Regions from separate parts of the Paenibacillus macerans genome, predicted to be linked through region 2. Evidence: predicted binding sites of a transcription regulator. Region 2 holds the regulator's gene; each other region holds the start of a gene.

Region 1 (7,764 bases), 210 kb from region 2:
GTTCAAAACGGCGGCGCCGGAGCATCTTATTTTTGCCTCTGCCGCGAAGAAGATGGGCGCTCCGGTCACTGAACTGTTTTTTCGCGGCATTTTGTGTAACTGGCTCGTTTGCCTCGCTTTATGGATGGCGAACCGCTCCAAGGAAGATATCGCCAAGCTGGTGCTGATTTGGTGGTGTTTGTACGCCTTTATCGCCAGCGGCTACGAGCACAGCGTGGCCAATATGACGCTGCTCAGTTTGTCGCTGCTTTTGCCGAACCACCCCGACACGATTACGCTCGCGGGCTGGTTTCACAATATGATTCCGGTGACGCTGGGCAATATTATCGGCGGCGGGGTATTTGTGGGCATGGCGTATTGGTTCATATCCCCGGTGCGCAAAAAGGCGAAACAAGCGGAAGATGGAAAGGCAGCATAAAAACGGCTCATCCCGAGCCGTTTTTTTCATTATATTTATCAAAATATTTATCAAATTTCCGGCGGGACAGAGGCCGCTAAGACTAACGGACCCATATGACGAAATTTCCCTCGAAGCGGCTCGGGTGAGCTGCTTTAGAGCGAACTAGAGTCGTATGGGTCCGTTGCTGGGGCTGGGAAATACCCCGGAAAGGGGTAGGGGCTCGAAATAGAACTGAAGAGGGAATGGGTATGGGGGCATACCCATTCCCTCCCGCGCGTCCAACGTATAGGTTTAAAACCGTCCCGGTCATTTCGGGGCAGTTCCGCAAAGAAAGGCAGGCACATATAGACGGACGCAAGCGGCATGTCAGATCCGGCAAATTTCGTTCGGGCACAGCTCGCAGTGGCAAATATCCTGCAGCATGACCATATCCTTAATGACGATCATGCCGTTTTCGTATTCGAGCGCATCCTTTTTGCGCAGGTCGCTGAGCATCCGGTTAACGCTTTCGCGCGTAGCCCCGATCATATTGGACAAGTCGGTATGGGTGATTTTTTTGTTGATCAGAATCGTGTCCCCATGCTGCTCGCCATACGTGTTGCTCAGGCGGATCAGCGTCGAGCAAAGGGCCCCCGGCTTGCCGTACATCATCAAATCGCGGAACTTCGTCTGCGTCAGGCGATGGTGGATGCCCATCCATTTCATGAAGTCGATCGCAAAATCGCAGTGCTGGCAAATCATAATTTCAAGGTCTTTCTGATCGATTACGCCGATTTCGCAATCCTCAATCACCTCGGCCGTGAAGCTGTGCTTGGTGCTGAAGAACGGATCGGCCTGGCCGACCATATCGCCGCGTCCGTACATATACAGAATGAGTTCTTTACCCTCGTCGGTCGATTTGGTCAGTTTGACGCGTCCGCGTTTGATGTAAAACAGTTTATCGGAAAAATCACCTTCCCAGAACAAATGCGTCCCCTCGGGATATGCTTTATCTTTCATTGTAACGAGAAGGCGGTTGAAGTTTTGTTCTGTGAAGCAGCTCGTGTTACCGCGGGGCAGGGTGGCGTTTACGATTTCACTCATCATGGATTTCCCCTTTATATTCCTGATTTTTATGAAATTTTTAATTAATTATATAACGATTATTGCAAAATTTGGGGGCTCGGAAGGCCGAAAAAGTGTCGAAATTCTAACATTGTGACTAAATTCACGAAATTTGTTTGCTAAATGAAATAATTTCAGAACTTTTTCAATTTTGTGAAAAAATTCACTATACAAAATCAAATTCCTATGCTATGATCAAAACATAAAGAGAAGCAATACATCTTTTAAGGATGAACTTGCAAGTGAAAAATTTCACGAACTTATGATTTGTCTATCTACACTGCAGGTTGGTCCTTACAGAACTTAGGAGGATGAGAGAAATGGCCGTAAAGAATGAAGCGACAACAAAAGCCCAGCCCACCCCGGAAGCTTACATCCAAACCTTGATTGACAAAGCGAAAAAGGCTTCCGAAGCGTTCATGAGCATGACGCAGGAGCAGATCGACGCAATCGTGCAGGCGATGGCCCTGGCGGGGCTCGACAAGCACATGCATTTGGCGAAAATGGCGGTGGAAGAAACAGGGCGCGGGGTCTACGAGGACAAAATCATTAAAAACATGTTCGCCACGGAGTACATTTACCACAGCATCAAGTACGACAAAACGGTAGGCGTTATCGAGGACAACGATTTTGACAGCTTCCAAAAAATCGCCGAGCCTGTCGGCATCATCATGGGGATTACTCCGGTGACGAACCCGACGTCGACCACGATTTTTAAATCGCTGATTGCGATAAAAACACGCAACCCGATCATCTTCGGCTTCCATCCGTCCGCTCAGAACTGCAGCGCGGAAGCCGCTAAAATATTACTGGAGGCCGCAGTGAAGCACGGGGCGCCCGCCGACTGCATCCAGTGGATCGAAAATCCGTCCATGGACCGCACGAACGCTTTGATGAACCATCCGGATGTGGCCTGCATTCTCGCTACCGGCGGTTCCGCGATGGTAAAAGCGGCTTACAGCTGCGGCAAACCGGCCCTTGGCGTCGGCCCCGGCAACGTGCCTTGCTTCATTGAGAAGAGCGCGAATCTCGATCAGGCCGTCAACGATCTGATTCTTTCCAAAACTTTCGACAACGGCATGATCTGCGCATCCGAGCAAGCGGTCATCATTGAAGAACCGATATTCGATCAGGTGAAAAAGAAAATGATCGCGAACGGCTGCTATTTCGTGAACAAAGATGAAGCGGCAAAACTGACGGCGGGCGCGATCATCGCCGACAAATGCGCGGTGAACCCGGCGATTGTTGGACAACCGGCCACGAAGATCGCGGAAATGTGCGGCATCGACGTGCCGGCCGGAACGAAAATTCTCGTCGCCGAAATCGAAGGCGTCGGACCGAAATTCCCGCTTTCTGCGGAGAAGCTTAGCCCGGTGCTCGCTTGCTATAAAGTGAAAAACGCCGAGCAGGGCATCGAACGCGCGTTGGAAGTCGTGCAGTTCGGCGGCATGGGCCACTCTTCGGTCATTCATTCGAACAACCAGGAAGTTATCCAGAAGTTCTCGGACCGGATGCCGACCTGCCGGATTTTGGTGAACCAGCCTTCCTCGCAAGGCGGCATCGGCGACATTTACAACTCGAACCTGCCTTCGCTGACGCTGGGCTGCGGGTCTTACGGACGCAACTCGACTTCGTCGAACGTCACGGCCGTCAATCTGATCAACGTGAAAAGGGTGAACCGTCGTACCGTGAATATGCAGTGGTTTAAAGTGCCGAGCAAAATTTATTTCGAGAAGAATTCGACGCAATATTTGGCGAAAATGCCGGACATCTCCCGCGTCATGATCGTCACCGACCCGATGATGGTGAAGCTGGGTTACGTGGAAAGAGTCGAGCATTATCTCCGCCAACGCCAAACGCCGGTGGCGATCGAAGTGTTCGCGGACGTTGAACCGGATCCTTCGACCACGACGGTGGAACGCGGTACGGAGATGATGGCGAAGTTCCAGCCGGACTGCATTATCGCTCTCGGCGGCGGGTCGGCGATGGACGCAGCGAAAGGGATGTGGCTGTTCTACGAATACCCGGATGAAGATTTCTTTAACCTTAAACAAAAATTCATGGATATCCGCAAACGCCTTTACAAATATCCGCGGCTCGGACAAAAAGCGAAATTCGTGGCGATCCCCACGACCTCGGGTACCGGTTCGGAAGTGACGTCGTTTTCCGTCATCACGGACAAAATCAACGGCAATACGAAATATCCTTTGGCGGATTACGAACTGACGCCGGACGTGGCGATCATCGACCCGGTCTTTGTATACAGCTTGCCGAAAACCGCCGTGGCCGACACGGGCATGGACGTTCTGACGCATGCGATCGAAGCTTATGTATCCGTCATGGCCAACGACTATACGGACGGACTGTGCATTAAAGCGATCCAGCTCGTCTTCCAGTACCTTGAAAAATCGGCGCTGACCGGCGACGAACTGGCCCGCGAGAAGATGCACAACGCTTCCACGATCGCGGGGATGGCGTTCTCGAACGCATTCCTCGGCATCAACCACAGCTTGGCCCATAAATGGGGCGGCGAATTCCATACCGCGCATGGACGGACCAACGCGATTCTGATGCCGCACGTCATCCGCTACAACGCCAAGAAGCCGACGAAATTTGCCGCTTGGCCGAAATACACGCATTTCGTCGCCGACGAACGTTATGCGGAAATCGCCCGCATCTTGGGGCTGCCGGCGCGGACGACGGAAGAAGGCGTGAAGAGCCTGATCAATGCGATCCGCGACCTGAACAGAAAGCTCGGCATTCCGGAAACGTTCCAGGATCTCGGCTTCGATCCGAAAGTGTTCGAATCCCGCGTCGATTATTTGGCCGACCGCGCGTTCGAAGACCAATGTACGACCGCCAATCCGAAGCTGCCGCTGGTGACGGAGCTGGCGGAAGTTTATCGCGACGCTTTCTACGGAAGATTTGAAGATTAAGTGAACAAAGGGCTTTGAAAACGTGAGAAATATCACTATATGTGATATTTCTCACAATCTTATTCGACAAATTGAGCTATGATTACAGTATAAATGATCCCTCAAAGTTTGATGACGGATTAGCCCCGGGAATAACAACGGGGGCTCAATCGAAGCCTTAATCGGGTACATTTAACGCTATAAATGTGAAAATTATCACGTAAATTATGTGAAAAATATCACAAATTTTAAGGGATCATGAGGCGCGGTACATCTCCTTCGAACCGCGACCAAAATATAAATGGAGGGAATAAAGATGTCGGTGATCGAAAAGGAAGTACAAACCGTGGACAATGCTTGGAGAGGATTCAAACCGGGCAAATGGATGAAAGAAGTGAACACCCGCGATTTCATCCAAACCAACATCAAACCTTATGAAGGCAACGAATCCTTCTTGGCGGGCGCGACGGCCAACACAAAAGCTTTGTGGGAAATCGTGTCGCAGCTGTCCAAGAAAGAACGGGAAGCCGGCGGAGTGCTGGATGTGGACGTCAACACGCCATCCACGATCATTTCCCACGCTGCGGGGTATTTGGATAAGGACAAGGAGCAAATCGTAGGCGTACAGGGCTCGGCCCCATTCCAACGCACGATTCGCCCGTTCGGCGGGATCAATATGGTCATCAACTCCTGTAAGGCTTATGGCTATGAACTGCCGCAGGAAATTATAGACTTGTTTACGCATATTCGCAAAACGCATAACCAAGGCGTTTTTGATGCTTATACATCGGAGATGAGAGCGGCTCGTAAAGCCGGCATTATTACCGGGCTTCCCGACGCTTACGGCCGCGGCCGGATCATCGGCGACTACCGCCGGGTGGCGCTGTACGGCGTGGATTTCCTGATCAAGCAAAAACAACAGGAACTGAAAGCTCTCGAAGTGGATGTCATCGACGAGGATGTGATCCGCCTCCGCGAAGAACTGTCCGAACAAATCCGTGCGCTCGGCGAACTGAAACAGCTGGGCGAAATGTACGGATTCGATATTTCCAGACCGGCAAACAATGCCAAAGAAGCTTTCCAATGGCTGTATTTCGGTTACCTGGCAGCCGTTAAGGAACAGGACGGGGCCGCAATGTCCCTCGGACGCGTATCCTCCTTCCTGGACGCTTACATCGAACGCGACCTGGCCGAAGGAACGCTGACGGAAGAAACGGCGCAAGAACTGGTCGATCATTTCGTCATGAAGCTGCGGATCGTGAAATTCCTGAGAACTCCGGAATACAACGAACTGTTCAGCGGCGACCCGACTTGGGTAACGGAATCGCTGGGCGGCATGTCGGTGAACGGCAAAACGCTCGTTACGAAAAACAGTTTCCGCTTTCTGCACACGCTGTACAATCTCGGCCCGGCTCCGGAACCGAACCTGACGGTGCTTTGGTCGGAACAACTGCCTGACGCGTTCAAGAAATATTGCGCCAAAGTATCGATCGAGACCAGTTCGATCCAATACGAAAACGACGACCTGATGCGTCCGATCTACGGCGACGATTACGGCATTGCCTGCTGCGTGTCGGCGATGGAAATCGGTAAACAAATGCAGTTCTTCGGCGCCCGCGCCAACCTGGCCAAGGTGCTGCTGTACGCCATCAACGGCGGTAAAGACGAAAAATCCGGCGTCCAAGTCGGTCCGGAATATCCGGCGATCACGTCCGAGTATCTCGACTACAATGAAGTCAAGAAACGTCTGATTCCGATGATGGAGTGGCTGGCTAAGCTGTATGTCAACGCGCTGAACGTCATCCACTACATGCACGATAAATATTGCTACGAACGGATCGAAATGGCGCTGCACGACCGCGACATTCTGCGGACGATGGCCTGCGGTATCGCCGGCTTGTCCGTAGCGACCGACTCGCTGAGCGCGATCAAATACGCCAAAGTCAAACCGATCCGCAACGAAAACGGCATCGCCGTCGACTTTGAAATCGAAGGCGAATTCCCTTGCTACGGCAACAACGACGACCGTGTCGACCAAATTGCGGTTGAACTCGTGGAAACGTTCATGGGCATGATCCGCAAACACAAAACTTACCGTAACTCGCTGCCGACGCAATCGATCCTGACGATTACCTCGAACGTCGTATACGGTAAGAAAACGGGGACTACGCCGGACGGACGCAAAGCGGGCGAACCGTTTGCGCCGGGGGCCAACCCGATGCACGGCCGCGACAAGAAAGGCGCGCTGGCTTCCTTGAGCTCCGTGGCCAAACTGCCGTACGAACACAGCTTGGACGGCATTTCCAACACGTTCTCGATCGTGCCTAAGGCGCTGGGCAAAGAACTCGACGCCCGCAAATCGAATCTGGTGTCGATGATGGACGGCTACTTCGGCAGCAAAGCCCATCACCTGAACGTCAACGTATTCGATCGCGAAACGCTGCTGGATGCGATGGATCATCCGGAAAATTATCCGCAGTTGACGATCCGCGTATCGGGTTATGCGGTGAACTTCATCAAGCTGACCCGCGAACAACAGCTGGATGTCATCAACCGGACATTCCACGGCAAAATGTAATCCCATTTCCTGCATACAGGCAGCCGATTTCAGGTTGAACCTCCGGTTCAACCTGCCACAGAAAGGGTGACGAAAATGCTAAAAGGTCGCATACATTCATTAGAAACTTTCGGAACGGTCGATGGCCCGGGTATTCGCTTCGTGCTCTTCATGCAAGGCTGCCTGCTGCAGTGCCAGTACTGCCATAATCCAGACACCTGGAACCTGTCGGGCGGAAAAGAAATGACGGTAGAGGAAGTGCTCAGCGAAATCGAACCCTACCTGAACTACTACCGCCCGTCCGGCGGAGGGCTCACGGTCTCGGGCGGGGAAGCGACACTGCAAGCCCCGTTCGTGACCGAGCTGTTCCGGGAAGCGAAGAAACGCTGGAACCTTCATACTACGCTGGATACAAACGGGTATAATGAAGGGGATAAAATCCGCGACCTGCTGGATGTGACCGACCTCGTACTGCTCGATTTAAAGCATATCGACAACGAAAAGCACATCAAGCTGACCGGCAAACCGAACGACCGGATGCTGAACATGGCCCGCTGGCTGTCCGATCATGGACGGAGCATGTGGATCCGCCACGTATTCGTGCCCGGCATCCATGACGACGAACAAGATCTGCGGGAGCTTGGGCGGTTTATCGGCAGCTTGCAGGGCGTTGAGAAGTTCGAGATTCTCCCGTACCACCAAATGGGGATCTACAAATGGCAGGAGCTTGGCTGGGATTATCCGCTTGACGGCGTTCCATCGCCGACGGAGGAACAAATCGAATGGGC
Region 2 (7,764 bases):
CGTTTAGCAGCAGGTGCATTTTCCCCGTCATTCTCCCCAAATCATGAATTTGGGAGGCGTTGGCTTCCCCGGGAGAGATCAATTTGCCTTTGCAATATTGCATGGCCACGAACTTCTCCCCACACTCGGACTCCAGCATGATTTGGTCTTGGTATGTAAAAAGCTGAGGACAGGCGATACCTTGGCGGAATAATCTGATTTGTTCGGAAAGCGCCGTCGAAAGCTGGCTTGGATTGTACAGCCGGTACCTCTCCTTATTGTATTGTTTTAGCACGTATTCTCCGGAATCCGTTTCAACTTTCCACTTTAAATTAAGCCAGCCGCGTTTGATTGGGGTTGCTTGCAGGATACGCAATCCAAAATAATCCTGGAACGATTTCATTACATCGTTATAAATCCTTTGCTCGCACGGCGGTTGATCGGAATTCACCAAGCGCATGCCCTCCTAATATGAAAATATTAAAATTCAATCGAACGTATGTTTTCATATTACAAAAAACGGCCTCCACGTCCAAGTTGCTGAACATAGAAACCGTATGCTTCAAATCTCCTATTCGGTTCACTTCATGGCGGATCAGCGGTTCGGAAGCGTAAATACATCGTTCAACGCCTCACCGGTGCCGAAATCGTAAAAACGGTAGTAGTGGTGATCCTTTTGTTTATAAAACAGCTGCCATACCAGCCGTTCATTGTAGATGCCGGGCACCAGCCTGACGATAGTAATCCCGGGCAGGCTTTCGTTAATGATCGTCCGCACCCGGGTCTCCGACACACCTTCCGAGAGCAGCCGCACCACGGGTTCATGACCTTCCCGGAGCCATACCATCATCTCCCGGCCTGACCCGTCTTTGCCCTGGACCACCCAGCACACATCGTCCCACACCGATTTCCACACTTTATCGCCCTGGACCAGGTCCGTCTCCTGTTTCGCCTGCTCAATCACTGCATTTTCGCTTGCCCAGGTATCCTGAAGAACGTAGATATAAAAACGGTGAAGGGCAAAAAGCACGATCACTAAAATCAGCAGCGAAAGCAGGAGCCACTTGGTTCTCTTTCTCAACCTTCTCTTCCTTTCCCCTGTAGCCAGTCGTCTAAACCCACATTCGCGCACATTCGCACAGTCGCAGAAAAATAACGTTAATTCCGGTCGTTATTCCGCCGTTTTTCCTCCGCATCGTTAAAATAACGGCTATGTTAGTTCTTATTTTCCCCGAGGACGGCGATATCGTCAATATCACGGCCTATGCCGGGAAATAGCGACAAAAAAGTCCCTTATTGCAGCGGAAACCTCTTCAAATCCGAAAATAACGCCCTTTTTTACCGCTAAATCGCCGTAATTACAGGCACAGCCACAGGTGCAGCCACGAACATGACACGTCCACGTCCACGGCCGCAGCTTCACGCGCCATTCAAAAAGCAGCAAGCAACCAGTGCCAAGCCTCCAAGCGCCTACCGGGCCAGCAGCCCTTCGAAGGCCTCTTGCGCCTCGCGCCGGATACGCTCCTCGTCGAGGGTGAGGCAAGCCCCGTGTTTGACCAACTGCTCGCCGTTAACCCACACATGCTCTACATCTTTGGAGCCGGCCGAATAGACGACATGGGAAACGTAATCCGTCTTCGGCAGGAAATGGGCCTGTTCCGTATTCAGCGCGATAAAATCCGCCTTCATGCCGGCCGCGAGTTTCCCCGTATTCGCCAAGAACACCGACTTCGCCCCGTATTCCGTGCCCATTTTGAGGGCTTCCAGCGCCGGAACGGCGGTAGGATCGCCGGAAACGCCTTTGTGGATCAACGCGGCGAGGCGGACCTCCTCGAGCATATCGAGGTTGTTGTTGCTGGCGGCGCCGTCCGTTCCAAGCGAAACGACCACGCCTTTGCCAAGCAGTGCCGGCACCCGCGCCACGCCGCTGGCCAGCTTCAGGTTGCTGCCGGGATTGTGCGACACCGCCACGTTATGGGCCGCCAAAATATCGATCTCCTCATCGGTCAAATGCACGGCGTGAGCAAGCAGCGACGGACGGGAGAACATCCCGAGGTTCAGCAAATGCTGAACGGGTCTGACCCCGTAATCGTTCACGTTTTGCTCCACTTCCGCCCGCGTCTCCGACATATGCGTATGCATCGGCAGATCCAGATCATTAGCCGCTTGCACGAATTTCTCGAAAAATTCCGGCGGACAGGTGTACGGCCCGTGCGGCGAAATCATCGCCGTGATTCGGCCGTCCGCCTGACCGTGCCAATTTTTCGCAAACGCGATCGCTTCGTTCAGCTTCTGCTGCTGCACGTCCGGCGGGCACAACCCGATGACGCCGCGCATCAGCACGGCGCGGATGCCCGACTGCTGAACCACTTTGGCCACTTCATCCATATGGTCGTACATGTCCAGGAACGTGGTCGTTCCGCCTTTCAGCATCTCCAGCACGGACAACGCCGTCCCAGCGTACACATCGCCGGCGGTGAACTTGGCTTCCATCGGCCACATTTTTTCCTGAAGCCAGGTCTGCAGCACCATGTCGTCGCCGTATCCGCGCAGCAGCGACATCGCCGCGTGGCCGTGCGTGTTGATCAGCCCCGGCATGAACAGCAGCCCTTTTCCGTCGAAGGTTTCCGCGTCTTCCGCCCCTTCAGGAAGCTGCTCGCCGATATAGGAAATCGTATCGCCCTCAACGAGCATATAGCCCTGTACAATGGAACGATCTTGTTCGAACACGACAAAGGTTCCGTTCTTGATTAACCATTTACGACTCATGGGCAGGTTGTTCCTTTCCGTTTCCATCATTCAAATAATAAGCCAGACTGAGCAAATCGGTCGTGAAATCGGCGGCATGGATGCGGACTTCCGGCGGCACCTTCAAAATCGTCGGAGCGAAGTTCAGAATGGCCCCGATTCCCGCCGCCACCAATTGATCCGCCACGCGCTGCGCTTCGTAATCCGGGACGGTAATGATCCCGATCCGGACATTTTTCTCCCGCACCGTTTCCGTCAGGTCTTCGATCGGCTGGATCGTGATGTTGTTGATTTGCGTGCCGATCTTGGCCGGAGAGGCGTCGAACACCGCCACGATTTTCATGTTGTCTTTCAAATAAGCGTTGTAATTCGAAAGCGCCTGCCCCAAATTACCGGCGCCGACCAGCGCAACGTTGATCTGCTGGTCCAAGTTGAGGATTTGCTGGATTTTCTCGATCAAATACGCGACATCGTAGCCGATGCCCTTTCGCCCGAAATCGCCGAAGTAGGCCAGATCCTTGCGGATCTGGGCCGGGTTGAGGTCCAGCTTCTGGCCGAGCTCCTGCGAGGACACCGTAGGCACTTCGCGCCGGCTCAGCTCGTTGAGGAACCGCAAATACACCGGCAGCCGGCGGACGACGGCATCGGAAATTTTTTCGGATTTCATACGTTTATCCCCCTATTCTGACGCGGACTTAGAGACGTTTTCGTCTCCCGGATTTAACCATTCCGATATGCGCGGAACCATCTGAGTGAGCGGCATATGCTCCATCTTCGGCCCGGGCAGTGAATATAAAAAGTATTTCCCGTAGTAAGACTCCAAGATGCGGGTATCGTAAACAACCACGATCCCCCGGTCCTGCGAGGAGCGGACGAGCCTGCCGAATCCCTGCTTGAAGCGGATGACCGCCTGGGGCACGGACAGTTTCATGAAAGGATTTTTCTTCTCCTTCTGCAGCCGTTCGCTTTTCGCTTCCACCAGCGGATGGTTGGGGGGCTGGAAGGGCAGGCGGACGATCGCCAGGCTCGTCAACGCTTCGCCCGGAATGTCCACGCCTTCCCAGAAGCTGCTCGTCCCCAGCAGCACGGACGCCGCCTGGCCCTGAAAGCGCCGGGTCAGCTTGCTGCGGCTGCCGCTGTCCATCCCCTGGCCGATGACCGTGATTCCTTGCGCCGACAATAGCTCCTTCAACGGCTCGTAAACCTGCCGCAGCATCCGGTACGATGTGAACAGCACCAGCATGCGGCCTTGCGTCGCAACCGCGGTATCGGCGAGCGAACGCACCAGCGTGCTGACGAAATGGTCGTCGCCCACGCTCCCCTTTACGCTCGGAAAATCGCGCGGGATGACGAGCAGCGCCTGGCTGCGGTAATCAAACGGCGACGGCAGCATCGCCGTGTTCAGCCGTCCTTCCCCGGCCGCTTCCGTCAGTCCCAGCTGTTCGATCATATACTGGAACGACTTGTCGACCGACAGCGTCGCCGAGGTCATCACCACGCTTTTTTTTCTGTCGAAAAAGTATTCCTTCAATTGCGCGCTAACGTCGATCGGAACGGCATACATCTGCAGGGAGCGGCTGCGGAAATTCCCGTTCGCTTCCATCCAGTACACCGTCTCCTCGTTCTCCAGCTTCATGAAGAAACGCAGGGCCTCCCGCTCGTTGGCCAAATCCTTGAATAACCCGTTGATGTCGGTCAGGAGGCTTTCGGAACCGTAATCCTCCTGCTCTTCCCGGATTTGCGCCAGCATCCGGTCGCCTTTGCGGAGCACGTCCCCTAGCGAGACATAGATCTGGTTCTCCAGCGCCAGCAGCTTATCCCATTCTTTCGGTTTCTTTAGCGGAAGCAGGCGGTAAACGAATTGGCCCGGATCGCCGGGCGCGGCGTCGCTCCGTTCCGGCATCAGGGCAAACAGCAGCTCGCTGAGCTTGTCCCAGCTTTCCTTCACATCGATCAGCGTCGGGTACATTTCGTCGATGACCTGGCACCATTCGCCCGTTTTTTCGCCCCCCGCCGCCTGCAAAGCGATGCGGAGATTTGGCAGCTGGCCGGTCTTGCTGTCTTTAAACAGCCGGGTGAGCGTATGAATGACAGTAAAATACTTCATATGAATGCCCAGGTGTTTCCCCGCCACATCCTCCAAATGATGGGCCTCGTCGATGACCAGACGCTCGTATCCCGGCAGCAGCTGATGCCCGGCCTGGATATCGGTAAACAGCTTGGAGTGGTTCGTAATGACCACATCGGCGACCCCGGCTTCATGTTTGGCCCGATGGTAGAAGCATTTGCGGAACCATGGGCAGGACCGCCCGAGACAGGAGTCCGACTCGCTGGCCACCGTTTCCCAGAAATCGCCGCCGCGATTGCCCAAATTGAGCTCTTCATCGTCGCCGTTGACCGTTTGCGTCAGCCACACTACCAATTGCGCCGCCGTCATCACCTCTTCTTTCGGCGTGGCAAAGTCTCTTCTATTTATTTTATGTTCAAATTTGCGCAAGCACAAATAATGCTGCCTGCCTTTAAATACGGCAGCCAGGAAAGGAAACGGCACCACCTCGGCGAGCAGCGGAACGTCTCTTTCCCGAAGCTGCTCCTGCAGGTTGATGGTATGCGTGCTGACCATTACTTTTTCTTCCCGTTTGACGCTATGGTAGATCGCGGGCAGCAAGTAACCAAGCGATTTCCCCGTTCCGGTCCCCGCTTCGATCAGCAGATGCTTGTCATCGTTAAAAGCCCGGCTCACTTCCTCCAGCATCTTGTTCTGAGCATCGCGCTCCTCGTATTGGGGCAGCCTTTCGCGCAGCCGCTCCCTCACCTGCTCCATGAACTGCTCAAAGGACACACCCTCCAGCGGATTGTCCGCCATAGCGCCCCGCGGAGATTCGATATCCATCCAATCCTCGGCCTGCAGCGCGAACTGGCGATAAAAGATGTAACCGTCATCGCTTTGCTCCGTTTCGCGTTCCTTCTCCTGGACCATGGCATCGAAAAACCAGCCGAGGTCGCTGTCCTCGCCCGCAAACAAATCCGCCAGGCGCTGCAGGGTCAACAGCGGCAGCCGCTCGCATTCCTCCAGGCATTTCAGAAAAATCAGCGCCGTCGCCAAGGCGTCGCTGTCCGCCTGGTGCGGACGCTCGTGCTGCACCTCGAATTCGGCGGCCACAAGCCCCAGCTGATAGGAGGTCAGCGAAGGAAAGAGGATTTTCAGGAAGTCCATCGTATCCAGAATCCGCCCCGTAAACGGCAGATAACCCGTTTTGTCCAAAGCGCTTTGCAGATAGTTGAAGTCGAAAGCGACATTGTGCCCGACCAGCACTACATCGTTCAGCAGCGGAACCATCTCCATCATCACTTCGTCGAGGTCCGGCGCATCCTTGACATCGTCTTCGGTGATGCCGGTCAACCCCGTGATGAACGGCGGAATCGGTATTCCCGGTTTGACGAAGGAGTTGTATACCTGCGAAATCGACTTATCCGGTTCTATAATGGCAAGTCCCACTTGAATAATTTCATCGGAGGACTGGTTGCCCGTCGTTTCAAAATCGAGCACGGCATATTTCATTGCTTTTTAAGTCCCTTTCGTTCCAGTCTCTAATACAGCATAACAGAAGAAGAGCGATTTGAAAATTCATGCCGGGCGTTATGTGTAATTAAAATCACAAAATAAAAGAGCGATGCGCCCGCGCTCATGGGCGGACTTACGCATCGCTCAACCGGTTCTGCCATAAAAAGTTCGATCATGCCAACGATTAAGACGGTTTACAGCAAAGAGGCCAATTCATTGCCATAATACAATTTGCCCGTGCTGCTCAAACATGCCTCAAGATTCGCCAAAGGCTCGGCGAGGGACGGATCGCTGTGATGAGCCAGGGTAAAGTATTCCTTGGCTTTGGCCAAAATGCCTTTTTGCGCCTCGATGCAGCCGAGCGCATTATAAATGATGGAGCGAAGCCTTTTGTTTCCGGCTTTCTCCAGAACGAGCCAAAACTGCCGCGCGGCTTCCTCGCTTCGCTCCAGATGCAGATGGCACATGGCCAGGTAGGTACGGCCAAGCGCGCTGCCGGGATACTGCTTCAGCACCTGCTCAAACTGCTCCAGCGCTTGGGGAAACATCATCAATTTATAATAACCTTGTCCTTTGATAAACGGACCCGTTTCGATCTCGGGGAGCGACAGGACCTCCTCGGCTTCAAGGCTGCCCCATTTTTGGCGCAGCGCGGCCATCTTCTCTTCGAAACAAAGCCACTCTTCAATGATCCCGTCGCTCATGTGCTTGAGCAGTCGCCATGCTTGCGCGAGCTCCTGCTTTTGGGCGCCCGCGGCCAGCGGATATTTACGCGAAATATCATCCAACATCTCATTCATTTCCGCAAAAACATGCTGAAACATCATTCGCATCCCACCCTTAACGAAAATGAAATCAGTCCGAGCCTTAAGATCATTTTTTGTTTCGGGCGGGCTTTTCATTCCCGCAAGCGTCAATTGCATATATTTGCTTCCGATTGGCGGCGAAATTCAGGCGCGCGGTACGGGTTTATTTAACGAATGGCCGCGTGCAGCTCCTGATGGGCTTTTTCCACGGGCCGGTTGCTTTCGTCCACGAAAACGACGGTCGGCTGGTGGCTGCGCACTTCCTCGGGAGACATCGCCGCGTAGGAAATGATAATGACGTTGTCGCCGGGCTGCACGAGCCGCGCGGCCGCGCCGTTCAGGCAGATGACGCCGCTGCCGCGCGGTCCCGGAATCACGTACGTTTCCAGGCGCGCGCCGTTGTTGTTGTTGACGATCTGCACTTTTTCGTTCTCCAGAATATCGGCGGCCTCCATCAGCTCTTCATCGATCGTAATGCTGCCGACATAGTTCAAATTCGCTTCGGTCACGGTCGCGCGGTGGATTTTTGATTTCATCATCGTTCTGAACAATTAGGCCATCCCCTTTTTGGTCAAAATCACGTTATCGATCAGTCGCGTCGTGCCGAACTTCACGGCCACCGCGATAAGCGCGTCGGCGCCGCGGCCGGCATCGTCAAGGCGTTCA
Region 3 (7,764 bases), 230 kb from region 2:
ACGCCTTCCTTATCGCTGCCGGGAATCGGCAGGATAAACGAAGTCGACCCGGTAGCGATCAGCACCTTATCGTAAGGCACGCGCTGGCCGTCCTCCGTGACAACCTCCTTCGTATCCTTGTCGATCCGGGCCACCGCCGTTCCGGTATGCAGCGTAATCCCGTTATCGCGATACCAGTTCAAATCGTTCAGAATAATATCGTCTATCGTTTTGCTGCCTTCAAGCACATAGGAAAGCATGATCCGGTTATAGTTGGGATGCGGCTCGCTGCCAAACACCGTTATTTCGAATTTGGAAGTTAGTTTCAATATTTGTTCAACGGTACTGATGCCCGCCATTCCGTTACCGATCACGACCAGTTTCTCTTTTGCTGTAGCCATCTTCATCCAAGCCCCTTTCAGAATAAGACTGTTCCGAATTGTTAGTTGATTACCTGCAATCCCTTATGCCGAAAGTATACATTTAAAATTATGAATAGTTTGTGATTTCATTCACATTAATTGTGAAAGTTATCACATTTAATTGTCACATTTTTTTTTGCATACCTATTGAAAAATCCGCAGCCTCTTATCTAAGAGAACTGCGGATTTGCTTTTTCTCCGAAACTTATTTTCGCACCAAAGCGATTTCCACATTGTCCTGGGGTTTTAACCTCATGTCAAGGCCGGTGTCCAGCAATTTCTTATGATTGACCTTCAGCACCCATGCTTCCGTCTCCTCCGGACGATAACCATTGACGGAAACGATATGTTGCCCGGTTTTGTTCAGCTCCACGATCCCGCTGCGCTTGAGCAAATCCCTCACGGTCGTGTTTTCATTGTATTGATGGACAAAATAGCTTTTAAGCTGCGGATTTTGACTGCCCCCGTTCACGGTCAGCAGCAGCGATGCTCCATTTTGCCCCGCCGTTGCGCTGCCCGCGGTTTTAACGTAAACGAGTATGTTGTCCCCCGCCTTGAGCTGTTTGTCCCAATCGCGGGACGGCAGCTCCTTGTCATTTAGGCGGATCCCCCACTCCAGCGTCGAATCAAGCGAAACTTCACCCACGGATTGAATTTTGCCCCTATCCTCCGTCAGTTTTACGATACCGCTGCTTTCAAGCGCCTGAAGAACGGTAATCCCTTCCGTATAATCAAAATGCAAACTGCGCGTCACATCGGGGATAAACGTCCCCCCGTCAATCGTTAAAGTAATGTCATCGGCATGCCCATCCTCGCTTTGCAGCTCCTCCGAAGGGTCCGGTTTGTCGATCGTCCCGCCATCGGCGCAGGCTGCCGTGAAGAACGCGGCCAAAACCAACAGTCCTGCCAGCCATTTCAATCTCCAGCGCATCGCCGCCCCGCCTTTCCTTTAATCATTTTCCCTGATTCAATCCAGGAATATTCCATATCTTAAGCATACCGGACCGGCAGAAAGTTCTCAAATTTCGGGGCAGGCGCAAAGAACCCTTCCCTAAGCAGGGAAGGGCGAGGCCTGAATACTTCAAGTTATATTGTATATCGCGGAAATAATATATTGTTCTCCAGGTGCACATGCGTAAAAGTCATGGCTTCCAGCTCTTCTAGACGCGAATAGGTCAAACGGTACGTCGTGCACGCATGGCCAGGCGGCTGAAAATCGTCGGTCAACTCCCGCAGTTGTTTGAGAATGTCGCCCGCCGCGTCGTGTTCGGATTCCAACTCCGCGATGGCGGACTGCAATTTTTCCAGCACTTCCGGGTCCCGGCTCTTCTCCCAAAGGATTATCTTAGGAAACTCCTCTGCCTCTTCCTTGTCGGTATGCTCCAGCAGCTCGCGCCGAAGCTCACCGAACAACCGCTCGACCTCGCGCAAATGCGTATCCGCATCCCCATGGACCCGGGACACCTTGGTCACGTTTTTTTGAATTTCCGGCAGTTCCTCGCGCAAATAGCGATGGTGCGTGTTTACGATATGCCCGATCAAATCGGCCGATTCCGCCTTTGTCCAATCCTGTTCTTCCTCTGCCCGGGGATGTTCGGCCGCCAAGCGGTTTAAGTCCGTGAGCAGCGTTTCAACCGGAATCCCCCGCTCTGCCGCCGCTTCCCCCAACGGACGCGCGCCGCCGCAGCAAAAATCGATTTTCCGCCCGCGGAAATAATCCGCCGATTTTGGAAAACGAAGCACGATATCACGAACCATGTCTTGTTCCTTAAATAATGCTTGTATGTGATTCATCCGGAAAGACCTCCTGAGCTAATGTCGTAAGCTTACGTTTTTAACTTAACGCATAGAAGCGCCTCTCCTTGTGATTTTAATCACTTTTGTTTTTCTTGCTTCCGCTCAAAATATTTAAAGGCCGCCCGTAACCGGGAGGCCTTGTTATCGTCTGGACTTGCAAATAAGTTCGTTTTATTTCAGCACATCGTGATCCACGTACCGTTCGCCGTTTATTTCGCTGATCAACTCGATGGCGACCTTTGCCCCGTCGCCTGCCGTAATGATCGTATGAACGCTGACGCCCGCCGCCGTGCCGGCCGCCCAGATTCGCGGAACGCTGGTCCGGCCTTGCCCGTCCGTAGCGATGACGGTTTTGATTCTCGGCTCGCGGCCTTCTTTCAGCTCCAGGCCGGTAGCGCTTGCAAGATCGGTCAACGCGCCGGTGGCCAATATGATATGGGACGCCTCGTAGCTGCGGCCGGATTCCGTTTTTACGGTTACTGTCGAACCTCCGTTGGCATCGATATGCGTCACTTTTTCTTCAATGAACTTGGCGCCGAATTTTTCGGCCTGCTCCCGTCCGATTTTGAGCAAATCCGGTCCGGAAATGTCCTTTGCCCCGTAATGGTTCTCAATCCAGGCCCGCTTCGTCATGCTTGCGTTGCTGTCCAGAACAAGCGTTTCTTTGCCCGCCTTGGCCAAAAATAACGCCGCGCTGGCTCCAGCCGGCCCTGCCCCGATTACAATTACCTCAGCCACAAGTACACCTACTTTCTAAAATTTTCATGCCGCCTTCGCGACCCGAAAACGGCATGAGCTTATTTAATCCACTGCTCCGCCCAGGACTGCACCTGCTCCATCACCGGACGAAGCGCCCGCCCTTTTTCGGTCAATTCATATTCGATGCGAACCGGCGTTTCCGGATAAACATGACGGACCAAAATCCCCTCACATTCCAAATCCTTCATCCGTTCCGATAACATCTTATCGCTCATGGAAGGAATCTGATTGGAAATATCCTTGAAGCGTTTCGGCCCGCTCATCAGGGTTTGAATAATCAAGCCGTTCCAGCGTTTTCCCAAAAACGAAAAAGCCGATTCAAATCGCGGACACATTCCATACGAATGCTCATCCATAACATTCACCTCATTATTATAGCAAGCCTACAAGCGTTAAACTTACGTTAAGTAAGTTAATATATTTCATAATAGCATATTTACACGCGGAAAGTAAGGGGGGACTCTTCATTCACGCCCCGTATCCGAAAAAACGGCCGCCTTGGCGGCAGCCGCTAATATAGTATATTACGTTTATGGTCAGTTATACCCACCACATCTCGGCGGCGGAATCTTCCATAAGCACTTGCTGCAGATTGCGCACGGCTTTGGTAAATCCTTCATCGATCGACATTAGCCCGTCTTCGTGCTCGATGCTTACCGCGTAATCGTAGCCGTACAGCCGAAGCGCGCTGATAATGTCGGCCCACGTCTTCAGATCGTGGCCGTAACCGACGGTGCGGAACTGCCAAGCCCGCTCCTGCATGTTCGTGTAAGGCTGCATATCCGTGATGCCGTAACGGTTTACGTTCACCGGATCAATCGTCGTATCTTTGGCGTGGAAATGGTGGATGGCGCCGGCCTTGCCAAGGATCGCAATCGCTTGCACCGGATCGATTCCCTGCCACCACATATGGCTCGGGTCGAGGTTGGCCCCGATGACTTCGCCGGCCGCTTCGCGCAGGCGCAGCAGCGTCGCCGGCGTGTGCACGGAAAATCCGCCGTGCAACTCAAGCCCGATCTTCACATGGTGATCGGCGGCAAATTTGCCCCATTCCGTCCAATACGGAATGACTTTATTTTTCCACTGCCAGTCCAGAACTTCCTGGAAGTCGTTGGGCCAAGGCGCTACCGGCCAGTTGGGATACTTGGCATCCTCATGATCGCCCGGGCAGCCGGAAAACGTGTTGACGACCGGCACTTCCAGCAACTCGGCCAATTGCACGGTTTTGACGAAAACGTCGTGGAACTCCTTGGCGATCGCCTTTTGCGGATGCAGCGGATTGCCGTGGCAGCTAAGCGCGCTGATAATGAGTCCACGGGACTCCACCATTTTTTTGAACTCTTCCCGGGCCGCCTTGTTTTCCAGCAGCACATCGGGATTGCAGTGGGCGTTCCCGGGATGTCCGCCGGTGCCGATTTCCACGGCTTTCAGCCCTTGTGCGGCCGCCTTATCGAGCGCTTGTTCGAGCGGAAGGCCTCCAAACAGAACCAGAAATACTCCTAATTTCACCTCTATGCTCCTCCTTGCTTCGTGGTTTGGCCCAAGGCCGGGTTAGTCAAAATATACGGTTTGGCCGGTTTTGGCCGATTTATAGATGGCTTCCAAAATTTCCGTGACCACAAGCGCCTGTTCCGGCTTCACGAGCGGCTCTTTATCTTCCAAGATCGCTTGCACCCAAGCTCTCGCTTCACGGGTGGATTCGTTTTCCTGTTTGCCTTCGTAGAAAGCGACCCCGCCGGATCCGAGATCGACGTTGGTTTCGTACAGGCGGCTCAATTTTTCGCCGTTCAGGCGCAGGCCGTTCGTCATGTCGGCGCCGCCCTCCGTTCCGCATAGCAGCGTTTTCGCTTCTCCAACCTCGACGATATTGAGCGCCCAGCTGGATTCCAGAATAATCGTCGCCCCGTTCTTCATCGTAATGAAGCCAAACGCGGAATCCTCGACTTTAAATTGCTCGGGATCCCAAGGGCCAAACGCATTCGCCGCGTTTTCGCGGTTTCCGAGTTTGTGGAATACGGAACCGGTGACGCTTTTCGGCTCGTAATTGTCCATCAGCCACAAGGTCAAGTCAAGCGCATGGGTGCCGATGTCGATCAGCGGACCGCCGCCCTGCTTCTCTTCGTCCAGGAACACGCCCCAGGTCGGAACGGCGCGGCGGCGCAGCGCCAGAGCTTTTCCGAAATAGATGTCGCCAAGCTCACCGTTTTCGCACAGTTCCTTCAAATAAAGGCTGTCGCTGCGGAAGCGGTTTTGGTATGCGATCGACAGCTTTTTCCCCGTGCGTTTGGCCGCGTCCAGCATTTGACGGGCTTGCTCCGCCGTTTTGGCCATCGGCTTCTCGCACATCACGTGGCGGCCCGATTCCAGCGAAGCGACGGTAATTTCCGCATGCGAATCGTTTGGCGTGCAGACGTGAACCACTTCAGCGTCGCTTTCCGCCAGCAATTTCCGGAAATCGGTAAATACTTTGGCTCCCTCTACGCCGTATTCGGCGGCCGCTTTTTGCGCGCGTTCCTCCACGATGTCGCAGAAGGCGACCAGCTCTACCTCTGGTTGCTGCTTCAGACTCGGCAAATGTTTTCCATTGGCGATGCCGCCGCATCCGATGATGGCGACTTTTAATGTTTTAGACATGAAGTTTTCCTCCCTTTTCGGCATAAGCGCGTACCCATTCCATACTTGCGGCGATGCTTTCCAGCGAATCTCCCGCGCAGTGATCCTGCTCTACGATCAGCCATTCCGCGCCCGCGTCGATCGCGGCATCCCCAATCGCGGCAACGGCGACTTCTCCCCGGCCCAGCTCCACCGTTTCCGGCGAACCGTCCGGCTTCTTAAGAACATCCTTCCAGTGCACGAGCGGAAGCCGATCGCGATATGTAGCGATGTATGCCAGCGGATCCGCTCCGGCAAAGGCTACCCAGCAGGAATCCAGCTCCATGTGCAGCAGGGAGGCGGGCACCTGTTCGTAAATCGCATCCAGCACCGGTTTGCCGTTCAGCGACTGGGTCAGCTCAAAATCATGATTATGATAGCAGAGAATCATTTCTTCCTGTTTGCAGCGTTCCCCGAATTTTTTCAAGTCCTCGATGACCTCGGGCCAACGGTTGCGGTCTTCCTCCGACAGATACGGCACGACGATATACCGGTTGCCGATCGCCTTGTTGAAAGCAATCTCTTCATCAAGCGCGGCCTTTAAACGGTCGTAAGCCGTATGGGCACCCACCGCAACCAGCCCGGTTTCCTGCAGGATTTGCTGTACTTGTCCCACAGTTCTCCCGTAAAATCCGGCAAACTCCACGCCCTTATACCCAAGCTCGGCTACCTTGCGCAGCGTGCCTTCAAAATCGCGTTCCAAATGATCTCTTACCGTATAAAGCTGCAGTCCAACCTTTGCCATAAAATATCACCTCTCCATAAAAATGAAAGACTCTACTTTAAACTATCCGCGCTTTCCAGCAAAATATGCCGGCCTTCGCGCGATGAACGGGCCACGGCATGCATCGCCTCCAGCACATGGTAGCCGAGTTTGCCGCTGGCCCGGTGTTGCCGGCCTTCAAGAATCGCCCTGGCCATATCCTCGATGCCGCGGCCGCGCTCATTTTCGCCGCATTCAAACGCCGGCGGGACGGTTTCCCAAACGTCGCTGCCCGAACGGCGGACCTTCACGTCCCCGTTAAAGTAGTTCGGGTCGGGGACAAGCAGCGTCCCTTCGGTCCCATAAATCTCGATGCGGGGCAGGACGCTTCCGCCGGGGACATCGAAGCTGGTCACGAGCGTGCCGATGGCGCCTCCGGTAAAATCCAGCGTGGCGCTGTAGTGCGTCGGCGTATGCACCGGAATCGTTTTGCCGGCGTTGGGTCCGGTTTTGACCGTGCGTTCGGGAACCGGGTTGCCCGCCGAGCCGCTGATGCGCGCGATCGGCCCGAGCAGCTCTACGAACGCGGTCAAATAGTACGGCCCCATGTCGAACATCGGTCCCCCGCCTTCCGCGTAGAAAAACTCGGGATTCGGGTGCCAGCTTTCCGGCCCGCCGCCCATCATAAACGCGGTGGCCGCCACCGGACGGCCGATCAACCCGTCCGCAATGGCCTTGCGGCTCGTCTCGATGCCTGCGCCAAGAAACGTATCGGGAGCGCAGCCCACGCGGAGATTTTTGGCCGCCGCCTGTTCCAGCATGCTTCGCGCGTCCTCCAGCGAGATCGCCAGCGGCTTCTCAACGTACACATGCTTGCCATGGGCAAGCGCTGCCATATTGACGGCGGCGTGGGACGACGGTACGGTCAAGTTCAACACCATGTCGATATCCTGCCGTCCCAGCAATTCCTCCACGGTGTAGACGTTTTCAATTGCGAATTGCTCTGCCCGCTCGCGGGCCTTCTCCGGGAGAAGATCGGCTACCGCCGTAATCCTGGCGAATTCGCTTTGCCCGAGGTACGTCAAGTATGCCGGACTGATGTTGCCGCAGCCGATCATGCCTATCTTCATCGTCATTTCTGGTCACTCCCGCCAAGCAGATGTGTGTATTCTGGGTTGTTTTCATGTACAATGGTATTTCAAATTGCGCTGATTTAAAATGAATAATATGATTAAAACATGAACAATCTGGTCATTATTTTTAGAGATCCCAACGGAGGTCGGTTATGAAACCTAATTCGAACCTGCAGATTTTATTAGCCGGCTATTCGGTGCACCACAAGCCGTTTCATACGGTGCAGCCGGACGGGCACGAAAACTATTTGATCCGGCTGCAAAGCTCGGGCAAATGCCGGTCCCGCTTAAACGGCCGGCTGGAGCTGATCGAACCCGG
Region 4 (7,764 bases), on a different contig from region 2:
TCGGCTGGGTGATATACAGCGCTTCGGCCGCTTTCGTAAAGCTTTTGAACCGGGCAACCTCGATCAAATATTGCATTTGCCGAATATCCAAATTTGGAGACACTCCTTTCACAACCTATCGATAGCCAATTGGAATGTTATTCATTCAGTATATTCATTTTACCCATGAAAACAATCGGTGTAATATTTTCATTATCAACGACGCAAAACCGACAGGAAGGAGCTTCCGTTCACCATGAACACGATGAAAATAATGAAAACGGCCGGCAAGGGCGTATTTCAAGTAGCGATTTTATTTTTATTCACCTTTGTCATGAACGAGGTTGCAAAGCTGCTTCATCTGCCGGTACCCGGCTCGATTTTGGGCATTTTCGTGTTGTTTGTCCTTCTGAAAACCAACATCGTCAAGCTGGCGTGGATCGAACAAGGCGCAAACTGGCTACTCGCCGAGCTGCTGCTGTTCTTTATTCCGTCCGCCGTTGGCATTATGAAATATATGCCGCTGCTGGAAAGCGAAGGCGTGCGGATTTTGATCGTCGTCATTTTCAGCACCTTGATCGTCATGATCAGCTCGGGGCTTGTCGCCTCCCGCATTTCCAAACGAAAGGAGCGTCACAGCTCATGATCACCGGTTTGCTTAGCCTTGTTTTTACATTGGTGATTTATTATCTGGCCAAACGGCTGTACAAAATCCGGCCTAAAGTTTATTTGTCCCCACTGCTGATTACGCCGCTGTTTCTGGTCATCGGCCTGATGTGGGCGCAGATTCCTTACGAAACTTACCAGGCCGGGGGAAAATGGCTTAGCACAATGCTGCAGCCCGCCACCGTCGCTTTTGCCGTTCCGCTATATAAATACTACAATGTTCTGAAAAAACACGCGGTGGAAATTCTCATCAGCGTACTGACCGGTTCGGTGGTGGCGATGTTCTCTTCGGCCTTCCTGGCCGAGTGGCTGCATCTGGACAACGATCTGATCACAAGCCTGATCCCCCGTTCGATTACGACGCCGATCGCTATGAACGTCTCCCAGGTCATCGGCGGCGTGCCGAATATTACAGCCGTCTTCGTCATTATTACCGGCCTGCTCGGAACGATGCTCGGGCCGCTGGTCGTGAAGCTGTTCCGCATCGAAAACGAGGTGGCGCGCGGCGTATTGTTCGGCACGAGCGCCCACGGCACCGGAACGTCCAAAGCGTTTGAGCTAAGCTCGCTGACCGGCACGATCTCCAGCATCTCCATGATTTTGGCCGCCTTGTTCACGTTGGGCGCCGCCCCGATGCTGATCTCGCTGCTGCAATAATGCAATAACCTTACGGTTCCTCCAAACTCAACATATAGTTTCCTCTTGAACCTCCGCCTTGGGCGGGGGTATTTTTTTGCGCGGTAAGTCTTTGCCTTGCGGCTTCCACCGACGGCCGGCTTTTCGCCCGTTTATGCCGAGTCAACATTTGGCCGGCATCATTTAAAACTGTACTTGAAATACTAACAGTTAGGCTTTATACTGTGATCGAGATCATTTTATAAAGAAAGGATGATTTTGGATATGAGTACGGCAGAGACAGTAAATCTGAACGATTTTTATACGGTACTTCGGGAAAGACATTCGGTTCGCGCTTACGACCCGTCGGTGAAAATCTCCCGGGAAGAACTGAAGGAAATGCTGGAGCTTTCGCTTTCCGCTCCTTCCTCTTCCAATTTGCAGCCTTGGCGGTTTTTGGTGATTGACGAAGACGAGCTGAAGCAAAAGCTGCTGCCGATCGCCAACAACCAGCAGCAGGTCGTGGAAGCTTCCGCCGTTATCGCGGTGCTTGGCGACCTGAAGTCCTATGAGCAGGCCGATGCGATTTACAGCCAGTCCGTGGCGATGGGCGCAATGACCGAAGAGGTGAAAACCAATTTTGTCGAACGTTTGCAACAAATGTACGGAGGTTTGGGAGACGAGCGGCTCCATCAGGTCAACTTGCTCGACGCCGGTCTGATCTCCATGCAGCTGATGCTGATCGCCAAAGCGAAAGGCTACGACACCGTGCCGATGGCCGGATACAATCCGGAAAAATTCGCCGAGGTCTTCGAAGTTCCGGAAACGCTCAAGCCGATCCTCCTCATCGCCATCGGCAAAGCGGCCAAACCGGCTCATGCCACACCGCGCCTGGGCGTAGATCAAGTGACGTCCTGGAACTCGTTCCAATCCTGATAAGCAAACAAAAAGCGGAGGAAACCGAAAGGTTCTTCCGCTTTTTTTTATGCCCGGATGGCTGCCCCTATTTTTTCGAAATTCCCAGCCGGTTTGGCCGCCGTTTGGCGCATACTATATCAGGTCATTTGCTTTTTTTCTGCATAAGTCCGCGGCTTGAGCGGCCGCTCGGCGAAGTTGATCTCAATTGCTCATGAAGTTGATCTATAATTAGCTTTGTTTAAAGCTTACATAGATATTACAATAAAGGTCATAAAAAACGTGAAAAGTAGAACATGTTTTTAGCGAGAAAGGGTGGATCCAAATGGCGATTACACAGCAAAACGAGGCACTGGAACAAGCCAGCCGCTATGTGGCTGAAGTTTATGAAGCCGTTCAAAAACGCAATCCGGGAGAACACGAATTCCATCAAGCGGTGAAGGAGATTTTGGATTCGCTGGTTCCGGTGTTTGCCAAACATCCGAAATACCAGGAAAGCGGCATCCTCGAAAGAATCGTGGAGCCGGAGCGTTTGATCAGCTTCCGCGTTCCGTGGGTGGACGATCAGGGCAAAGTACGGGTTAACCGCGGCTTCCGCGTGCAATTCAACAGCGCGATTGGGCCTTACAAAGGCGGGCTGCGCTTTCATCCGTCGGTAAATGCCAGCATCATTAAATTCCTCGGCTTCGAGCAAATTTTCAAAAATTCGCTGACCGGCTTGCCGATCGGCGGCGGGAAAGGCGGCTCGGATTTCGATCCCAAAGGCAAATCGGAGCTGGAGGTCATGAGATTCACCCAGAGTTTTATGACCGAGCTGGCCAAATACATCGGTCCCGACATGGATGTGCCTGCCGGAGATATCGGCGTAGGTGGACGGGAAATCGGCTACATGTTCGGCCAGTACAAACGGCTTTACGGCAGTGAAACCGGCGTGTTGACGGGGAAAGGCCTGACGTACGGCGGCAGCCTGACGCGCACCGAAGCAACGGGGTACGGCCTGGTGTACTTCACGGCGGAAATGCTGACCAGCAAAGGCGAAACCTTTGAAGGCAAAACGGTCGTCGTTTCCGGTTCCGGCAACGTTTCGATCTACGCCATCGAAAAAGCGCAGCAGCTGGGAGCCAAGGTGGTCGCGTGCAGCGATTCGAACGGTTACGTGTACGATCCGAACGGCATCGACCTGAAAACGGTCAAACGGTTGAAGGAAGTCGAAAGAAAACGGATTAAGGAATACGTGAACGAGCATCCGGGTGCGGAATACCATGAGGGCTGCCGCAATATCTGGAGCATCCCTTGCGATATCGCCCTGCCGTGCGCGACACAAAACGAAATCGATGAAGCTGCGGCAAAGCAGCTCGTCGCCGGAGGCGTGAAATTCGTCGCCGAGGGCGCCAACATGCCTTCGACGCTGGAAGCGATCGAGGTGTATCTGAACAGCGGAGTATATTTCGGCCCGGCCAAAGCGGCCAATGCCGGCGGCGTCGCCGTCTCCGCCCTGGAAATGGCGCAAAACAGCGCGAGATTGTCCTGGACCTTCGAGGAAGTGGACGAAAAGCTCAAAGGCATCATGAAGAACATCTATGCCAATAGTGTAAAAGCCGCCGAAGAGTTCGGCCATCCCGGAAACCTGGTGGTCGGCTCCAACATCGCCGGCTTCCTGAAAGTCGCCGACGCGATGCTGGCGCATGGGGTAGTTTAAATAGAATAAAACCAAAAAAAGCGCCCGGGATCTAATGTCCCGGGCGCTTTTTTTCGCTAGAGCCCGGCTAAATTAATAAGCCAGGGCGTCCAGAGCTTTAATGTGCGACAAATAGCGGATGTTGCTCGCTTCTTTCATCATCGTGGCCGGCAGACCGCGCAGCTCGGTGTTGTTGGCGCCGATCGTCGCTACGGCGTCCTTGCGGCCAAGGCTGGCCAGCGTACCGGAGTTGACCGGTTCGAACCCTTCCATCTTTTTGCCGCGCAAGAAAGCGAACAGGTTGTAGCCGGTCAGCTCGCCCATTTGCCAGGCGATTTGCGCCGTCGGCGGATACGGGCGGCCGTCAGGTCCCATAAATACCGCGCTGTCGCCGACCACAAACACGTCCGGATGGGAAACGGACTGCAAGAATTGGTTGACCGAAGCGCGTCCGCGGTTCACTTCCAGGCCGGACTCGCCCACGAGCGGATTGCCTTGCACGCCGCCTGTCCAGACGAAAGTGTTGGCCACGATTTTTTGGCCGTCCTTCAAATCGATTACATTGCCCGCGACATTCGTCACCGGCAACCCGGTCAAAAATTTCACGCCGCGTTTCTCCAGGCTCGCCGTCGCGCGTTCGATCAAAGAATCCGGCAACACCGGCAAAATCTTCGGCCCCGCTTCCACGAGCAGCAGTTTGATCGCCTCGCGGTCCACGCCGTATTTCTTCGTCAGCTTCGGCAGTTGGTCGGCGATTTCCCCAACCAGCTCGACGCCGGTCAAACCGCCGCCGCCGATCAGGATCGTGGCGTCCGCTTCATTGCCGGACTTGGCATACTCGCTGATCCGCTCCTCGATATGCTTGTAAATCGCGTTGGCGTCGTCGGCCGATTTCAGCACCATGCTGTGCTCCTCCAGACCCGGGATGCCGAAGTAGGCCGTTTTGCTGCCAAGCCCGACCACCAGCGCGTCATAAGTCAGGGTCGAACCGTCGGAAAGCTTAATTTCTTTATTATCCACCGAAAAGCTCTTGACCGTGGCGATACGCAGATCGATGTCTTTTCCTTTAAACAGCTTATCCAGCGGCAGCGCCACCGCCCGTTCGGAAATGCTGCCGGCAGCCAGACGATGCAGCTCCGTAATGATCTGATGCGTCGGATATTGGTTAACGACCGTCACCTGCGCTTCCGATCTGTCCATATATTTGCGAACGGTCAAAGCGCTAAGCACGCCGCCGTAACCGGCACCTAAAATTACAATTTCTTTTGCCATGGTTATTATCCTCCGTTATTTTTGTTGACTGTCGCGTGCGCCAGAGACTTGAAGATAAGCATTCACAAAGCGAAACAGCTTTTGCGCCTGCGGATCCTTAAGCATTCTAAGCAGACCGAACAAGCCGATTACCTCCTGGCTCTCTTCAGCCCGATCTCTGGCTTCGATGACGTTGGCGGCTACTTTCTTCACCGTGCCCACCACCGGTCCGGCCACCTCCGCGAAACCGCCGACCATGTCGTTTTTCAGCACTTCGTCCGTCGACAGTGATTTGAAAAAATCATACGATTTGGTCAGCGCGCCGACCATTTCCGTTAATTTAGGAAGCTGCTCTACCAGCACGCTCAAGGATTCCTGAACTTCCGGCTTCAACAGCTGCTCCAGAAGTTCACGCTCCTGCTGCCCGGCAGACAAGGCGCCGCCTTGCTCCGTCTTCGTTTCGGCAATTGTTTCTGACATTTCCGATTCTCCTTTGCAATAGATCTTAAGTACTTGCTTGTTCCTTAGTGTTCCAACCTTCTCTTACTCCAACCATTTTTGGTTAGTGAAAAAAGGCACATCTCAACCTGCAACAATCCCAATAAATTGTACCACATTTTCTACAAAAAAGGACCATGAAAGTGATTATTTTCACGGTCCTTAATTATTAAAAATTTTTCGGTTCGCTTAACCAGGGGATATATAACCCAGCGCCTGGGGCGAAAGCTCCTTCAGGAACTCATAAAACAGCTTCTCCGTCGGCGCCATTTCGCGCCCCGCCGGAACGATGACCCCGACATCCCGGGTGACCTGCGGTTCATTGATCGGCACCGTCACAATCGTCGGCGGAATCTGCTCGCTTAAGGCGATTTCCGGCAGCAGCGTCAGGCCAAGGCCCGCGGAAACCAGCCCTTTGATGGCATCCAGATCGTCCCCTTCAAAAGCGACCTTGGGCTGAAACCCCAAATTGGCGCAAGCCCTCACCACGATATCGCGCAGGATGAAACCTTTGGGAAACAAGACAAACACATCGTTTTTCAAATCGCTTAGTTTCAAAGAGGGCTGGTCGGCCATAGAGTGTCCGGCGGGAAGGAGCGCCACGAATTTTTCCCGGAACAAAATCTCGCCGTTGATTTGCGGTTCCTGCTGCGGCACCGGCCCCATCACCGCCAGGTTGATCTCCCCTTCGACGACCCAGTCCATCAATTCTTTGTACGAGCCGTGCTGCAGTTGAAAATGGACATACGGGTACTTTTTGCGGAAAGCCGAAACGACCGCCGGAACCATCCGCGCCGCCAAGCTGCTGGGGAAGCCGATCCGCACGGTCCCCCGCTCGGGATCCAAATATTCTTCGATCTCCTGACGGGCATGGTCGATGACTTTCATCAGCTGCTCCATCTGGTTTAAAAACTGCCGGCCGATCGGCGTCAGCTTGACTTTGCGCCCTTCATGAATAAACAAGTCCACGCCCAGCTCCGCTTCCAGCTTGAAAATTTGCCGGCTTACCGCCGATTGCGAAACGTGCAGAGCGTAGGATGCCTCAGTCACATGCTCAAGTTTGGCCACTTCGATGAAATATTGGATTTGCCTCAGTTCCATGCCACACCCTCCCTATTCCAGACGCCTCAGAAAAACCGGATTCACCTGTTTCGTGAAAAAGCCTTCTCCTAAGCCGTCAGCAGCCTTTGGCGCACTTGCCCGCAGCAAGCGATGCTCTACCGCCGGCAGGCCATTTAAATGGCTCCACCATTAAATCATTAAACTATTAAACCATTAGATTATTAACCCATTAAATCCCTTACATTCCGTGTAAATATATTAATCTCCATTATATAAGGGAAGCGACCGAAACGGAAGCATAGACTTCAGGAAAAAGCGCTGGAAACATAAGAAAATACCTGCATAATTTGCAGGCACTAGGACCAGGCTGCCGGAAAACGCCAGCGGAATGCGGCGGGGTGCCGCGAATGCTGCGAACTTCAACGGAATGTTGCGGGACGCGGCGAACTTCAGCGGGATTATACGGAATGCTGCGGAACTTCGGTTGGATTCCAGCCAAATCCAGCGAGTTTCAGCGGAATGCGGTTGAATGCGGCGAAATTTCGGTGACTTTAGCGAAACTCAACAAACTCCGGCGGACTCTAGCGAACTCGGTGAACTCCAACAGAAACCATAAGAGCAAAAAATGACGTTATTCCGGCGATATCGATCAATTTGAAAAAAATAAAGGCAATTTATGCCGCTATTTTCTCGAATCGTGAAGAAATATCCCCGTTTCGCACCATTCATAAGAAAATAAGGACAAAGAATGCCGCTAATGGGATGGATATGCCGGGGGGGCAGGAGAATAAGAACAAAAAGTGACGTTATTTGAAGGCCGACGGTCCTCGTCATTCCGGAAGCCGGCTGCTGTCAAACATACTTCCCAAGCCGAGCTGTTTTAGCTAGCTCAAAACTAAAAACGGCGCTTGACGATCAGAAAGACGCGGCCTCTCGGGCGAGCCGTCATTCTTACGGTTGCCAGCGCCGTTATTTCGGCATAATGTGACCAAAACAAAATTTAACGGTTGCCATAAAGCTAATTTTTGCTTTTTTCCGCGGATTCGAGCCTTTTTCACCCAAGTAAGCGCCGTTGCAACCGTTAGAAATTGAAACCCCCG

What was found. Region 2 encodes Rex, which represses fermentation and respiration genes when NADH is low (regulators of the CRP and FNR family bind a similar motif). Its sites were predicted from a motif close to TTGTGAAATATTTCACAA; they were not measured.
Region 1: pflB (formate C-acetyltransferase) is a predicted target of Rex. The motif match lies at 4,647-4,664, and genes of this name have one in related genera.
Region 3: ric (iron-sulfur cluster repair di-iron protein) is a predicted target of Rex. The motif match lies at 2,264-2,281, and genes of this name have one in related genera.
Region 4: DYE26_RS25885 (DUF1641 domain-containing protein) is a predicted target of Rex. The motif match lies at 5,668-5,685, and genes of this name have one in related genera.

The regions. Positions count from the first base shown of each region.
Region 1 is NZ_UGSI01000001.1:381,316-389,079, forward strand. It holds gene DYE26_RS01710 (formate/nitrite transporter family protein) at 1-418, shown strand, start outside; gene DYE26_RS01715 (Crp/Fnr family transcriptional regulator) at 767-1,483, opposite strand; gene adhE (bifunctional acetaldehyde-CoA/alcohol dehydrogenase) at 1,825-4,440, shown strand; gene pflB (formate C-acetyltransferase) at 4,736-6,997, shown strand; gene pflA (pyruvate formate-lyase-activating protein) at 7,073-7,764, shown strand, end outside.
Region 2 is NZ_UGSI01000001.1:595,817-603,580, reverse strand. It holds gene DYE26_RS02805 (phosphotransferase) at 1-439, opposite strand, end outside; gene DYE26_RS02800 (cell wall elongation regulator TseB-like domain-containing protein) at 575-1,060, opposite strand; gene DYE26_RS02795 (amidohydrolase) at 1,450-2,748, opposite strand; gene DYE26_RS02790 (redox-sensing transcriptional repressor Rex) at 2,738-3,394, opposite strand; gene dinG (ATP-dependent DNA helicase DinG) at 3,407-6,289, opposite strand; gene DYE26_RS02780 (tetratricopeptide repeat protein) at 6,487-7,116, opposite strand; gene panD (aspartate 1-decarboxylase) at 7,266-7,649, opposite strand; gene panC (pantoate--beta-alanine ligase) at 7,650-7,764, opposite strand, start outside.
Region 3 is NZ_UGSI01000001.1:370,629-378,392, reverse strand. It holds gene nirB (nitrite reductase large subunit NirB) at 1-380, opposite strand, end outside; gene DYE26_RS01695 (hypothetical protein) at 607-1,332, opposite strand; gene ric (iron-sulfur cluster repair di-iron protein) at 1,488-2,186, opposite strand; gene DYE26_RS01685 (FAD-dependent oxidoreductase) at 2,370-2,936, opposite strand; gene DYE26_RS01680 (winged helix-turn-helix transcriptional regulator) at 2,996-3,313, opposite strand; gene DYE26_RS01675 (sugar phosphate isomerase/epimerase family protein) at 3,498-4,466, opposite strand; gene DYE26_RS01670 (Gfo/Idh/MocA family protein) at 4,509-5,591, opposite strand; gene DYE26_RS01665 (sugar phosphate isomerase/epimerase family protein) at 5,584-6,354, opposite strand; gene DYE26_RS01660 (Gfo/Idh/MocA family protein) at 6,387-7,448, opposite strand; gene DYE26_RS01655 (AraC family transcriptional regulator) at 7,598-7,764, shown strand, end outside.
Region 4 is NZ_UGSI01000002.1:615,869-623,632, reverse strand. It holds gene cidR (cidABC operon transcriptional activator CidR) at 1-91, opposite strand, end outside; gene DYE26_RS25910 (CidA/LrgA family protein) at 254-625, shown strand; gene DYE26_RS25905 (CidB/LrgB family autolysis modulator) at 622-1,302, shown strand; gene DYE26_RS25900 (nitroreductase family protein) at 1,546-2,196, shown strand; gene gdhA (NADP-specific glutamate dehydrogenase) at 2,501-3,874, shown strand; gene DYE26_RS25890 (NAD(P)/FAD-dependent oxidoreductase) at 3,947-5,125, opposite strand; gene DYE26_RS25885 (DUF1641 domain-containing protein) at 5,141-5,584, opposite strand; gene gltC (glutamate biosynthesis transcriptional regulator GltC) at 5,792-6,703, opposite strand.